DNA from 3 places in the Nocardia sp. NPDC051832 genome. Region 1 is predicted to be linked to each of the others. Evidence: riboswitches for the same ligand, from Rfam matches in the RefSeq annotation. Region 1 holds a riboswitch; each other region holds the start of a gene.
The links. A riboswitch is a leader RNA that binds a small molecule or an ion and turns the genes downstream of it on or off. The one in region 1 is predicted to bind cobalamin.
Positions count from the first base shown of each region.

Region 2: it holds a riboswitch for cobalamin, as region 1 does, so the genes downstream of both, AB0M14_RS31195 (ABC transporter substrate-binding protein) here and metE (5-methyltetrahydropteroyltriglutamate--homocysteine S-methyltransferase) in region 1, are expected to answer to the same signal.
Region 3: it holds a riboswitch for cobalamin, as region 1 does, so the genes downstream of both, AB0M14_RS03795 (CbtB-domain containing protein) here and metE (5-methyltetrahydropteroyltriglutamate--homocysteine S-methyltransferase) in region 1, are expected to answer to the same signal.

Region 1 covers NZ_JBFAYL010000002.1:295,844-300,474, reverse strand. Annotated here, with positions in the region: gene AB0M14_RS11135 (pyruvate carboxylase) at 1-719, opposite strand, end outside; cobalamin riboswitch at 933-1,146, shown strand; gene metE (5-methyltetrahydropteroyltriglutamate--homocysteine S-methyltransferase) at 1,294-3,552, shown strand; gene AB0M14_RS11125 (TetR/AcrR family transcriptional regulator) at 3,643-4,212, shown strand; gene AB0M14_RS11120 (hypothetical protein) at 4,209-4,631, shown strand, end outside.
Region 2 covers NZ_JBFAYL010000005.1:371,838-376,468, forward strand. Annotated here, with positions in the region: gene AB0M14_RS31180 (ABC transporter substrate-binding protein) at 1-603, shown strand, start outside; gene AB0M14_RS31185 (hypothetical protein) at 671-1,426, shown strand; gene AB0M14_RS31190 (VOC family protein) at 1,547-1,921, shown strand; cobalamin riboswitch at 1,918-2,106, shown strand; gene AB0M14_RS31195 (ABC transporter substrate-binding protein) at 2,121-3,773, shown strand; gene AB0M14_RS31200 (ABC transporter permease) at 3,781-4,631, shown strand, end outside.
Region 3 covers NZ_JBFAYL010000001.1:886,855-891,485, reverse strand. Annotated here, with positions in the region: gene AB0M14_RS03825 (NAD(P)H-dependent oxidoreductase) at 1-140, shown strand, start outside; gene AB0M14_RS03820 (multidrug efflux SMR transporter) at 142-462, shown strand; gene AB0M14_RS03815 (SRPBCC domain-containing protein) at 480-926, shown strand; gene AB0M14_RS03810 (OsmC family peroxiredoxin) at 984-1,424, shown strand; gene AB0M14_RS03805 (hypothetical protein) at 1,491-1,988, opposite strand; gene AB0M14_RS03800 (CbtA family protein) at 2,024-2,800, opposite strand; gene AB0M14_RS03795 (CbtB-domain containing protein) at 2,791-2,985, opposite strand; cobalamin riboswitch at 3,019-3,176, opposite strand; gene AB0M14_RS03790 (antibiotic biosynthesis monooxygenase) at 3,208-3,519, opposite strand; gene AB0M14_RS03785 (alpha/beta hydrolase) at 3,630-4,370, shown strand; gene AB0M14_RS03780 (A/G-specific adenine glycosylase) at 4,399-4,631, opposite strand, start outside.

The DNA of each region.
Region 1 (4,631 bases):
TCGATGACCTTCTGATGGCGGCGCTGCACCGAGCAGTCACGCTCGAACAAATGCATGACATTGCCGTGCTGATCGGCCAGGATCTGCACCTCGATATGACGCGGATTCACCACCGCCTGCTCGAGGAAGACCGTCGGATCACCGAAAGCCGATTCCGCCTCGCGCGAGGCCGCCTCGATCGATTCGCGCAGCTGTTCGGGCGCGGCGACCCGGCGCATACCGCGCCCGCCACCGCCCGCGACGGCCTTCACGAAGATCGGGTACTCGAGCTGTTCGGAGGCGGTCAGCAGCTCATCGATGTCGGCCGACGGCGCGCTGGACTTCAGCACCGGCAGCCCGGCGGCCTTGGCCGCCTCGATGGCGGTGGCCTTGTTGCCCGCCATCTCCAGCACCTCGGCCGAGGGGCCGATGAAGGTGATGCCCTCGCGGGCGCACGCGGCGGCCAGGTCGGGGTTCTCGGAGAGGAAGCCGTAACCGGGATAGATCGCGTCGGCGCCGGCGGACTTGGCCGCGTCGATGATCGCGTCGATGGACAGGTAGGCCCGGACCGGGTGTCCCTGCTCACCGATCTGGTAGGACTCGGCAGCCTTCAGACGATGGACCGAATTGCGGTCCTCGTAGGGAAAGACGGCGACCGTCCCGATGCCCAGTTCGTAGGCCGCGCGGAAGGCGCGGATGGCGATTTCGCCGCGATTGGCAACCAAGACTTTCGAGAACATTGACCCAAGGTACCTGGCGCAGAGCACAGCTCCGACACGGATACGGGCTTCGCAGTCATCTTCACAACCGGGCCTAGCACGGTTGCGAAGTTGCGGAAATCGTGGCGTCACATTTCCGTGCCCGGTGTCCGGAATATTTGCGGCGCGGCTTATGCTGGACAACGCAGCTGGTTTCTCCAGTGCGCGACGAGTTGGAGCCCCGACGTCACGCATCGGAGTCGAGATCTTTCCGGTACACCGGGGATCGAGAGGGAACCCGGTGAGAATCCGGGACTGTCCCGCAGCGGTATGCAGGAACGACCGCCGTCAACCAAGCACTGGAGTGATCCGGGAAGCGACGGCCAGTAGGTGAGCCCCCCACCCCGGGGGTCGGCCAGAAGGCCCGTGCCCGCAAGTCCGAAGACCTGCCAGTTGTGCCGGATACGCCGTATCCGGCGGCCACCGCCTCGTGGAATGGGCGCGCGGACCACCAGTGCAGACATCTTCGGGCTCCCCTACGGCCCGTGCGATGTCTCCCGGTGCTGCCCGCCCGAATGGCGATGGTTCACGACCGACACAGCACTGGAGCACAATCGTGACTGTCAAATCTCCTTTCACCGCAACGGTTCTCGGGCTTCCGCGAGTGGGACCTCGTCGGGAACTCAAACGCGCCACCGAGTCCTACTGGGCCGGGCGTTTGGACGCCTCCGGCCTGCACGGGGTCGCAGCGGACCTGCGCCGCCGGCAGTACGCCGAATTGGCCGCCGCCGGAATCGATTCGGTGCCCGTGGGCACCTTCTCCTACTACGACCAGATGCTCGATACCGCGGTACTGCTCGGCGCGTTGCCGCCGCGGGTCGCCGGTCTCGCGGATCCGCTGGACCGGTACTTCGCCGCCGCGCGCGGTACCGACACCATCGAGCCGCTGGAAATGACCAAGTGGTTCGACACCAACTACCACTATCTGGTGCCCGAAATCGGTGCGGACACCGTGTTCTCGCTGCACCCGGAGAAACTGCTGAGCGAGCTGGCCGAGGCGATCGCGCTCGGCGTTCCGGCCCGGCCGGTGGTGATCGGGCCGCTCACCTTCCTGAAGCTGGCGAAGGCGACCGGCGGCGCGGTGCTGGATCGGCTCGACGAGCTGGTGCCGCTGTACCGGGAATTGCTGCGGCAGCTGGCCGCCGCGGGTGCGCAGTGGGTGCAGATCGACGAGCCGGTGCTGGTCACCGATCTCGATGACGCCGAAATCGAGCTGGTGCGAAGCACTTACAGCGCGCTGTCGGCCGGCGACGATCGCCCGGCGATCCTGGTCGCCACCTACTTCGGGCAGCCGCGGGCGGCGCTGAGCGCGCTGGCGGACACCGATATCGAGGGCGTCGCAGTCGATTTCACCGCCGCCGAGCCCGCCGAGGTGGTGGCGGTGCCCGCGCTGGCCGGCAAGCTGCTGGTCGCCGGTGTGGTCGACGGACGCAATGTCTGGCGCACCGACCTCGATCGGGCGCTGGCGTCGCTGGGCACCGTGCTCGGTTCCGCGGCGGCGGTCGCGGTGTCGACCTCCTGCTCGCTGCTGCACGTGCCCTACACCCTGGCCGTCGAAGCCGGCCTGGACGACCAGCTGCGGTCCTGGCTGGCCTTCGGCGCGGAGAAGGTCGCCGAGGTGCGGCTGCTCGCCACCGCGCTGCAATCGGGCACGGAGGCGGTCGCCGCCGAATTGGCCACGGTCCGTGCGGCGCTGGACACCCGGCGCAACGATCCGCGACTGGCCGACCCGCAGGTGCGGGCCCGGCTGGCGGCGCTCGACGCGGATGCCGACCGGCGCACACCGGCCGACGAACGCCGCGCGCTGCAAGCCGCGCACCTGGACCTGCCCAGCCTGCCGACCACCACGATCGGCTCCTACCCGCAGACCTCGGCGATCCGGGTGGCCCGCGCGCTGCTGCGCAAGGGCCAGATCGACCAGGCCGAGTACGTCCGCCGGATGCGCGCCGAAATCGCCGATGTCATCACGCTGCAGGAGAAGCTGGGCCTGGACGTCCTGGTGCACGGCGAGCCGGAACGCAACGACATGGTGCAGTACTTCGCCGAGCAGCTCGACGGTTTCGCCGCCACCGAACTGGGCTGGGTGCAGTCCTACGGCACCCGCTGCGTGCGCCCGCCGATCCTGTTCGGCGACGTGTCCCGGCGCGAGCCGATGACCGTCGACTGGATCACCTACGCGCAGTCGCTCACCGGCAAGCCGGTCAAGGGCATGCTCACCGGCCCGGTGACCATTCTGGCCTGGTCGTTCGTGCGCGACGATCAGCCGCTGGCCGACTCGGCCGCACAGGTCGCGCTGGCGATCCGCGACGAAACGGTGGACCTGGAGGCGGCGGGCATCCGCATCGTCCAGGTCGACGAGCCCGCCCTGCGCGAGCTGCTGCCGCTGCGCGCCGCCGATCAGCCCGGCTACCTGGACTGGTCGGTGCGGGCCTTCCGCCTGGCCACCTCCGGCGTGGCCGACACCACCCAGGTCCACACCCATCTCTGCTATTCGGAGTTCGGTGAGGTCATCGACGCGATCGCGGGCCTGGACGCCGACGTGACCTCGATCGAGGCCGCGCGCTCGCACATGGAGGTGCTCGACGACCTCAACGCGGCGGGCTTCGACCTGGGTGTCGGGCCGGGCGTGTACGACATCCACTCGCCGCGGGTGCCGAGCGTCGAGGAGATCACCGCCTCGCTGCGAGCGGCGCTGAAAGCCGTTCCCGCCGAGCGGCTCTGGGTGAATCCGGACTGCGGGCTCAAGACCCGCGGGCCGGTCGAGGTGGAAGCGTCGCTGCGCAATATGGTCGCGGCCGCGCACGCCGTTCGCTGATCCGGGCGACCGGCCGCAGGGCGCCTGCGGCCGGTCCGTTCCCGCGTTGCGGGCTTGATTATGACTGACTGGTCATTCATAATCAGAGGCATGCCGAAGATCGTGGACCGAGCCGCTCGCCAGGAGGAGATCCTGGACGCGGCGGCGAAAGTATTCGCGCGCAAGGGGTTCGCCGCGTCGCGCATCGAGGACGTGGCCGCCGAAGCCGGAATCGCCAAGGGCAGCGTGTACCTGTACTTCGAGAGCCGGAACGCACTGCTCACCGGGGTTTTCGACAGCTACGCCGCGAAGGCGGCGCAGGTGCTGACCGAGCTGGGCGCCGGTTCGCCGCTGGAACGGCTGAGCCGTCTGATCCGCGCGACCCTGGAGCTGCTGGCCGCCCACCCCGATCACGCCCGGGTGCTCTTGGATGTGTGGGCCTCGAATCCGCCCATCGACATGGCCGGCATGTATCGCGAATACCGCGGCGCCATCGCGGATCTCCTGACCGAAGCGGCCGCCGACGGCGCACTGCGCCCGGGCATCGGCGCGCCCCACGCGGCGGTGATCGTCGGCGCGATCGAGGGCTGCCTGGTCCAGGCCCTGGTCGACCCCGCGCTGTCGCTGCGCGACCTGACCGAACCTGTCCTGCAACTCTGCGTCGAAGGGATCCGGACATGACACTCACCGATCGCCTGATCGCCCCGGACGCCAGCCGCGGCGAGGCCACCTGCGGCTACAGCGCGGCGATCCTCGGCGCCTCCCTCGTGCTCGTCCTCGGCCTGCACGCCGACCTGACCGGGTGGCGAGTCGCGATCCTCACCCTGGTCGCCTTCGACATGTTCGGCGGCGCCGTGGTCAACTCCACCTGCGCCGCGAAACGCTGGTATCACCGCCCGGGCCGGACGGCGCGGCATCATCTCGGCTTCGTCGCGATCCACATCCAGCCGTTCATCCTGGCCTTGGTGGTGCCCGGCTTCACCTGGCCCACCGCCGCCGCGATCTACGCCACGGCCGTGCTCAGCGCCCTCGCCGTGACCGTCGCCGCCGAACCGCTGCGCCGCCCGATCGCCTTCGCCACCACCGTTTTCGGCATCCTG
Region 2 (4,631 bases), on a different contig from region 1:
CGGGTGGTGGGGGAGCAGAGCTACGAGGTCACCGATCCCTCGGTGGAACCGCAGCTGCGCAACCTGGCGAACACGAAAGCCGATGTGCTGCTGAACTTCTCGACCCCGAAGTTCGCCTCCCAGGCGCTGGCCGCCGAGGCCCGCAACACCGACTGGAACCCGCTGCACATCCTCGCGCAGGTGGCGAACACCGTCAGCATGCTCAAACCGGTCGGATTCCAGAACGTGCAGGGCGTGGTGTCGGTCGCCTTCATGAAGGACCCCGCCGACGCGCAGTGGGCCGGCGACGGCGGAATGCGCACCTACCGGGAGAAAGTCGTGCAATACGCGCCGGGTGCGGACCCCACGAACCAGTACACCGCGGTCGGGTGGGCGATGGCGCAGAGCTTCCACAAGACCATGGCGGCGGCGAAATGCCCCACCCGCGAAGGACTCCGGGACGCGGTGCGCGCCCTCGACAATGTCGCCGTCGACCTGCTGCTGCCCGGTATCACCATGAAAACCGGCCCCGGCGACGCGTTCCCGATCGAAGCCATGCGGATCCAGCGGTTCGAGGGCGACCACTGGACGCTGACCGGCGACGTGATCAACACCAGTAAATAGTCCACCCCTGCGGTCGTGGCGCAGTCCGGCGTCACGACCAGCCTGAAATTCAACGATGAGGTTCTCGATGAAATTGCACAGATCAGTAGTGACCGCCGCGCTCGCGGCCGTGGCCCTCGGCGTCAGCGCCGGCGTCACCAACGCCGCGCCCGCGCCGGCTCAGCAGGAGGTGCACTACGAGGTGAGCCGCCAGGGTGACGCCGCGGTGCTGACCACCAGCGACGGCAAACTTTTGACTGTCGGTGATCAGCTCGTCGTGACCGACGCGCAGGACACTCCCGTCGCCGCCGTCCCGCTGACCTACCGCATCGACGCCATGGCGTACCCGATCGCCGCCCGGATCGAGGGCAACACAGCGTTTCTCACCCCGTCCCGGGAAGGCGGCATCCCGGTCGCGGCGGTGCAACCGGCCGACGTGGTCAGCACCGATCAGGCGTTGCACACGGTCGCGGAATCGTTCACCCCGCGCGATCAGGGCGCGCTCGGAGTATTGGCTCAGCGCTTGACCATCGGCGGTTCGATCAGCGCGATCGTCGGCGCTGTGCTCGGTGGCGGCATCGGCTGCTTGGTCGGCGGCGCGGCGGGCGCGACCATCGCCAGCCCCGTCATCGCCCTGCTGCTGCCCTGGGTGGGCGCGACGATCGCCGGTTGCGTCCTCGGCGCGGCCACGCTCGGCGCGGTCGGTGCGATGGTCGGCCTGCTCACCGTCGGCGGACCACTCGCGCTGTTCTCGGCCTACCAGTACTTCTCCACCATCCTGGCCCCGTGCCCGCCGGAACTCCCGGCCTGCAAGGACCCGATGGTGCCCGCACCGCCGAAGTAGCCCCGCCCAGGCTGACGCGCCGGACCGTTCCGCACGGTCCGGCGCGTGCTCGTGTGCCACGGACGCCGGGAGGTGACAAACGTCCAAGCCGCGGCGCGCGGGACGGGTCAGGATGGGGCCATGCATATCGAGAAGATCACACCGAAGCTGGTCGTGGCAGACGCTGACGAGGCGATTCGCTTCTACTGCAAGGTTTTCGGCGCTGTGCCGGGGGAGCGGCACGACGGGGACGGGCGCGTGGTGTTCGCGGAGCTCGAGCTGCCCGGCGGCGTGCTGTTGCAGCTCAAGGACGCCGACACGGTCGACCGGGGCGGGGCCGGAATGCTGCTGAGCGTGATCGTCGACGACCCCGACGGGCTGGCCGAGCAGATGGCCGCGGCCGGCGGCGAGATCGTGTTCGAGGTGGCGGATCAGCCCTACGGAATCCGGCAGGGCCGGGTGCGAGACCCGTTCGGGCACGAGTGGATCGTGGGTGCGCCGCTGATCACCGGCTGAACGGCCGGTGGCCGCGTGCTGCTAGGTTCACTCCCGCAGGGAACACCGGTGCGAATCCGGGGCTGTCCCGCAACTGTGACCGAGGAGCAGACCTTCACTGATGGCCACGACCTTCCTGGGTTGGAAGGCCGAAGGCGAGCGTTGATCCGGGAGCCAGGATACCTGCGCCGTTTCAGGACCGAGCTTCACGAGGATGACGATGCGAGTGCTTACGCGCCGCCGGCCCAGCGCCGCGCGGCTATCCGACCATGCGCCCGGGACCGGGCGACAGCGCCGTTCCCGGGCCGCTGCCGCCCTGGCGGGACTGCTCGCGGTCGCCCTGGTATTCACCGGTTGCGCGGGCGAGAACGACGGCGGCGCGGCGTCTTCCGCGCGCGCCTTGCGCGCCGCCGGTGACGGCACCCTGACGATCTACAACTCCTACAAGATCGCCGGTCTGGACCCGATCGGCACCGGCACGAACTGGCTCTTCGACTGGGGCGTGGCGGAGAATCTGCTCCAGATCACCGAAACCGGCGAGGTCGCGCCGTGGCTGGCGGAGTCCGTCGTCCGCGACGGGGACACCCGCTGGGTCGCGACGCTGCGCAAGGGCGTCACCTTCCAGAACGGCAAGCCGGTCGACGCCCCGGCGGTGGCCGCGGCGCTGAGCCGGCAGATCGCCCGATCCGCCGCGGCCCGGGTGTATCTCGACCAGGCGACGACGGTGACCGCCGACGGCGAGAAGGTCGTGATCACGACGCCGGCGCCGAACGCGATGGTGCCCGCCGCGCTCGCGGCGCGGGACAACTCCTTACAGATCTACGACGTCGCCGCGATGGACGCCGCGGGCGGCGACTCGGCCAAGATCGTGGGCGCCGGTGCGTATTCGGGCCCGTACGCGATCACCGCGTGGACGCCGGACAACCTCGTGCTCGCCCCCTACCAGAAGCACTGGGAGGGAACGCCGCCGCTGAAGGGGATCACCGTGCGAGTCGTGCCCGACGAGCAGGCCCGCCTGGCAGGTGTGCGCAGCGGCGAGGCCGATATGGCGTTCTACCCGTCGACGTCGGCCAAGCTGGAACTGAAGGGGGACAAGGACATGCATGTGCTGTCCTCGGAACTCGCGTTGCAGTCGCTGCTGGTGGAGATGAACCTGAAAGCCGGAATCTTCACCGATACCGCTGTGCGCAAGGCGTTCACCGCGGCGATCGACTACCGGGGCATCGCCGCCGACGTCGGCAATGGCCAGTTCGCGGCGGCCACCGGCCTGTACCCGCCCACCATGTCGTTCGCGGTGGACAGTCAGGTGCACGACCTGAACGAGGCGAAACGTCTGCTCGACACCGCGGGCTGGGTGCCGGGCGGGGACGGCATCCGGTCCAAGGACGGCCGGCGGCTGGTGGTGCGCTTCGTGACCCAGGCTCAGGGCCCGGAGACCAACGATGTCGCGATCGCGATGCAGGACCAGGTCGCGCGCGCCGGTTTCGAGCTGCGCATCGACAACGCCGAGGACTCCGCCGCGGTGAAGAAGGATCCGGGCGCGTGGGAATCGTCGGTGGCGCTGAGTGGTTCGCTCTCGGGCACCGCCGACCCGATCCAGCCGTACCTGGTGCGCTGGACCACCGGTGGTTCCTCGAACGCGCAGGGCGTGGCGAACCCGGAGATCGACGCGATCGGCGCACAGTTGCGCGGCGAGTTCGATACCGCGCGCCGCGACGCGCTGCTCGAGCGGGCGCAGCAGATCCTGGTGCGGGAGCAGGCCTATGTGGTCGCGGGCACCTTCAAGTACTTCACCGTGGTGACGGGTCCGGAGTGGGCCGACTACCGGGTGTCGAGCGTGCGCAGGCACCTCACCAGCCAGACCGGCAAATAGCGCGGCGATGCGAGTATTCGTCCTGGCGCGCCGCCGGGTCGTCGAAGCACTGCTGACCTTGCTCGGCGCCAGCGTGCTGATCTGGGCCCTGATGCCGTTGGCTCCGGGCGACCCCGCGCGCATGATCCTTGTCGCACAGGGTGTTCCGGAGCCACCGCCCGAGCAGATCAGCGCGCTGGAGCAGACGCTGCACCTGGACCAGCCGGTGCCCGTGCAGTACGCGCACTGGGTGTGGGGTGTGCTGCGCGGCGATCTGGGGCTGTCGTTCGTGTCGGGGCGGCCGGTGTCGGGCGAGTTCGCCGACCGGCTGCCCGCGACGCTGACCTTGGCGGTCACCTCGCTGGTGCTCGCGCTGGCCCTGTCGGTCGCGCTCGGGGTGCTCGCGGCCCGGTATCCCCGGCGCTGGCCCGATCACGGCACCCGGTGGCTGGCGCTGGTGTTCGCCTCGGTGCCCGGATTCGTGGTGGCAATGTTGCTGATTCAGGTGTTCGTGGTCGGAATGGGCGTCGGCAAGGCCGCGCTGGACGGCACCTGGCGGCAGGTGTGGCTGCCCGCGATCTGCCTGGCGGTCGGCCTGTCCGACAGCTGGTCGCGGCTGCTGCGGGCGAATCTGCTCGGGTTCACGGAGTCGCCGACCGCCGCCGTGCTGCGTGCGCGCGGCGCTTCCCGGTGGCGGATCCTCTGGCGGCACGGGCTACCCAACAGTGCGGTGCCCTCGCTGCACGCTCTCGCCGTCGGGACCGCCGTGCTCATCGGCGGGGCGACGGTCGTCGAGACGGTCTTCACCTGGCCGGGGCTGGGTTCGTACGTGGTCACGGCGGTGAAGACGCGGGATCTTCCGGTGATCCAGGCGTTCAC
Region 3 (4,631 bases), on a different contig from region 1:
CCGTCGAGGACGCCGTTTTCCTCAACGCCGAACTGGCCAACTCGCGCCAGGATCCGCTGCTCGCGCACCTGCGCGTGCAGCACGACGATTCCTACCGGACCGCGCTGGCGACGGCCCAGCGGCTGGGCAAGGAGTATTGAGATGAGCTGGATCGTCCTCGGTCTCGCCGGACTGGTGGAGATCATCTGGTCGCAGAGCATCAAACCGACCGAGAACTTCACCCGGCCGCTGCCCACGCTGGTCTGCTTCGTGCTCGGCGCGTTCGCGGTGTACCTGCTCTCGCGAGCCATGCAGACCCTGCCCGTCGGCACCGCCTACGCGGTCTTCACCGGCATCGGCGCGCTCGGCGCGATCGGGCTCGGCGTGCTGGTGCACCGGGATCCGCTCAGTGCGGGCCGAATGCTTTCCCTGGCACTGATTCTCGGCGGCATCGTGCTGGCCCGGGTCACCAATCCCGAGTGATGAGTAGGGTCGGTCGAATGGATCAGCCAGTTCGGATACCGGATCTGTCCGACCGACCGCACCAGCTCACCGTCGAACGGGTGATGGCGGCGTCCCCGGGCCTGCTCTACGCGGCCCTGACGCAAGGCTTCGACATCTGGTTCGCCGCGCCCGGCTCGGTGCTGATGAAGCCCGAGGTGAACGTGCCGTTCTTCTTCGAAACCGAGGTCGAGGGTAAACGCAGCCCGCATTACGGCCGCTTCCTACGGTTACAACCGGAACGCCTCGTCGAATTGACCTGGGTCACCGGGGCGGGCGGTACCGAGGGCGCCGAAACCGTGGTCAGCATCGAGTTCGTGCACCAGCCGCGCGGTATCCGGCTTCGCTTGCGGCACTCCGGATTTCCGAACGAGGCGGCGCGCGATCGGCACCTGACGGCGTGGCCGCTGGTGCTGGAACAGCTCGACCGCCGTACCGCTCCGTGAGCTCAGCGCCCGGAGTAGGTTCGTTGCCGACAGATCGAATCATCTGAAAGGACCGTGATGCCAACACGTACCGCGCGCACCGCTTGGACCGGCGGACTGCAGGACGGCTCGGGGCAGGTCGACCTGGCCAGCTCCGGCGTCGGCAAGTTCGACGTGTCGTTCCCGAAGCGTTCGGCGGACAACGCCGACGGCACGACCAGCCCGGAAGAGCTCATCGCCGCCGCGCACTCGTCGTGCTTCGCGATGGCGCTCTCGGCGCAGATCGCCAACGCGGGCGGGACGCCGGAGAGCCTGGACGTGACCGCCGATGTCACCCTGGGCCCGGACCCGGCCGGCGGCTTCCGGATCACCGCCATCAAGCTGACGGTGCGCGGCCGGGTGTCGGGTCTGGACGCCGACGGGTTCGCCGCCGCCGCTGCCGCCGCCAAGGCCGGCTGCCCGGTGAGCAAGGCCCTGGCGGGCGTGGACACCATCTCGCTCGACGCGGCCCTCGCGTAAACCACACCGCCGCTTGGTTCTTCGCGTCCCGGCCCGATCCGGTACGCGAGGAGCCATGCGGCCGGTTCAGGCGCGGAAGTAGGGGCGGGCGGTGCGGTGGTACATCGCGGGGATCGCGATGAGGACCGCCGCCACGTGGATGGCGCGGAGGATCGCGATACCGACGCCGCTGGCGGTGATCCCGTCGAACAGGTCGGCGAAGTCGTCGGCGGACAGCACGGCGCGAATCGGCTCGATCAGCAGCGAGGCGAGGCCGAGGACGCCGATGCCGAAGGTCAGCGCGATACGGGCCCAGCGGTCGCCGTGCGTCATCCGGATGGCCACGGCCAGCACCACCAGGTAGATCGTGGCGCGCAGGGCGAGGCCGGTCGCGAGCCCGCCCAGATCGGTGTCCGAGCGCTCCAGCAGCAGCGCGGCTTGTGCGAGCGCTTCGGCGACGCCGGCGAGCAGCGCGGCGACGAGCGCCCCGAACGCCAGCGAGACCGCGCGGGGCGCCCGCGCGGGTTCCCGGATCGGTGCGAGCGAAAGGTTTTCGGGCCAAACGGAAAAGGCAGTGCCGGTCATGAGACCGACACTGCCCGTGGTGTTCTGGTTCCGGATCAGCCTGCGGTAGCGGCCGGTTCCCGTACCTGGGTATTACCGCGCGCCGCGAATTCGGTCAGTGCGGCGAAGCCGAGGCCGAGCGCTGCCCACAGGGTCGCGGTCTGGGTCAGCGAAGCCACCCGGAATTGCCACAGCAGACTCGGCGGGAAGTCCGCTTTCACCTCGTCCACACCGGGCAGCAGCACGTAGCCGAGCGTGGTGAGCAGCACGAACGCCGCGACACCGGCGATCAGGCGCAGGGTGTCGGGCTGGGCCGAAAGGAGCTTGTACACATAGGTACCGGCCCCGACCGCCGCCAATCCGAGCAGCACCGCGGCCACCCAGAGCAGGGTGCGGTTGTTGATCGTGTCCGGGTCACCCACCGCCGGCGGGTTCGCGGGGTACTTGAAGAACGGCACCGCGACGATGGCCAGCCAACCGCCGACCGCCAGCGCGAGCGCCAGCCGGGGACCGGTCGTCGAGCTGTAGCGCCGTGCGACATTCGCGACACTCGCGAAAATGGCGCCGAGCGCGAGCCCGGCGAGGCCGAGCGCCAGGAACTGGCCGCCCTTCTGACCATCGCGGCTGACCAGGGGTTCTTCCTCGTCACCGTGTGAATGGCCACCGGCCTCGCCCGGCGCCTCGGCGGCAGCGGCGGCTTCCTCGATAGCGATCGCGGCGTCGATCTTGGGTTCGCCGACGAAGTAGCCCACCGTGGCGGCCAGCAGACCGGCGATCAAACCGGCCAGCAGGCCACGAAGCAGCAGGGTTTTGAAGTTCTCGCTCAGTGGCACGGAAGCCCCAGCAGATGACGTCCGTCGTGCATCAGCTCATGCATGAACATCCCGCTGCGCGAGATGGCTCCCTGATCGAAACCGACCAGGTAGAGCGTGAGCAGTGCGAGCAGGACGACACCCACCGTGACGAGCACGGTTGCCAGCGAATCGGTTGCCCGGCTGGGGGTATGCGCGATAGCCATACGAGTTCCTCCTAGGGATACGCGTCCCCATCGAGTGTTCCGTGCGATGGGTGCCGGCGTCTGGCTTTCCGGCACCTCGGAGAACTCGGTGCGTGGATCACAGTGGCGCGACCGCTCCGGTTTCACACCGGAATTACCGCATCACCCTCGCGTCTGTCCCTCGAACTGTGACAGCCCGAGGCAGGTGCCGTCAACCGGCGTATCCGACATCTGGGAACGCGCTCAGGATTTGGGGGAAACGTCCATGACCACCTCGAACTCCAGCAGCGCGGCGCCGGTCGACACCGGCTTCTTGTCGCCGCTGCCCGCATGCGCGGCGCGCGCCGGGCCGTCCCGCCAGGCCGCGAAGGACTCCTCGGAATCCCACTGGGTGACAACGAAATACCGGTTGTCCCCGGAGACGGGACGCAGCAGCTGGAAGCCGAGGAACCCGGGCGACCCCTCCACCGCGTGCGCGCGATGGGCGAACCGCTTCTCCAATTCGGGGCCCGCGCCCTCCGGAACCTCGATCGCGTTGATCTTCACGACAGCCATGGCCCGAGTCTAAGCCCGGTCGGCGTCAGGACGCCGCCACGCGCAAATGCGGCAGAATGCGGGGTCGGCGTCAGGACGCCTCCAAGGGTTTATGCGGCAGAATGCGGCTGGTGTTGTATGACGAGGGCGGGGCCGGGGTGCCGATTCTGCTGCTGCATGGGTTGATGGGTAGTGCGCGGACGTGGGGGGACCATCTGGATTGGTTGCGCGGGTATGGGCACGTTTACACCTTCGACGCGGCTGGGCACGGTCGGCCGACGCCGGCGGAGCTGACTACCGAAGCTTTCGTAACCGATCTGACGGCGGCGACGGCGAGCATTGCCGAGCCGATGGTGGTAGTCGGGCATTCGATGGGCGGGCTGCACGGGTGGGTGTTCGCCGCGCAACATCCCGAGCGGGTGCGCGCGCTGGTGGTCGAGGACATCGCTCCCGATTTCCAGGGCCGTACCGCGGCGGATTGGGCCGCCATGATCGAGGCTTGGCCGCAGCCGTTCCCGGATGCCGACGCCATGCTCGACTTCTTCGGGCCGGTCGCGGGCCGGTATTTCTTGAACTCCTTCGAGCACGGGCCCGACGGCTACCGATTACACGGCTCGGTCAGCACTTTCCGCGATATCTCCGAAGAGTGGGGCACTCGGGACTTCTGGACCGAATGGCGCTCGGTACGGGCTCCGGTGCTGCTGCTGGAAGGTGAATTCACCATCACTCCGCCAGGACAGATGCGCGAAATGGCGGACACCAATCCGAACGCCAGCTACACCTTGGTCCCGGACGCCGGGCACCTGGTCCACGACGACCAGCCCGAGGTCTACCGCGCCGAAGTCGAGGCATTCCTCAACCGCGTCCTCTGACCTCGGCGTTCGGCCGGGACCAGGCGGATCAGGAAACCGGGCCGCCTTCCCCGGCCAGCGCGAACAACCCATCCTCGGTCTGCTCGATCAGACCATCGACCAGCAGCGAATCCAGCGCCCGATCGCGCTGGCCCGGGTCCCGCGTCCACGCCAGATCCAGCCGCACCCGCTCCACCGGCCCGCTGGAATCCCGCAGCACATCCAGCAGCCGCCCACGGGCCTGCCGGTCGGTGCCCTCGTACTTCTGCACCCGGCGCACCA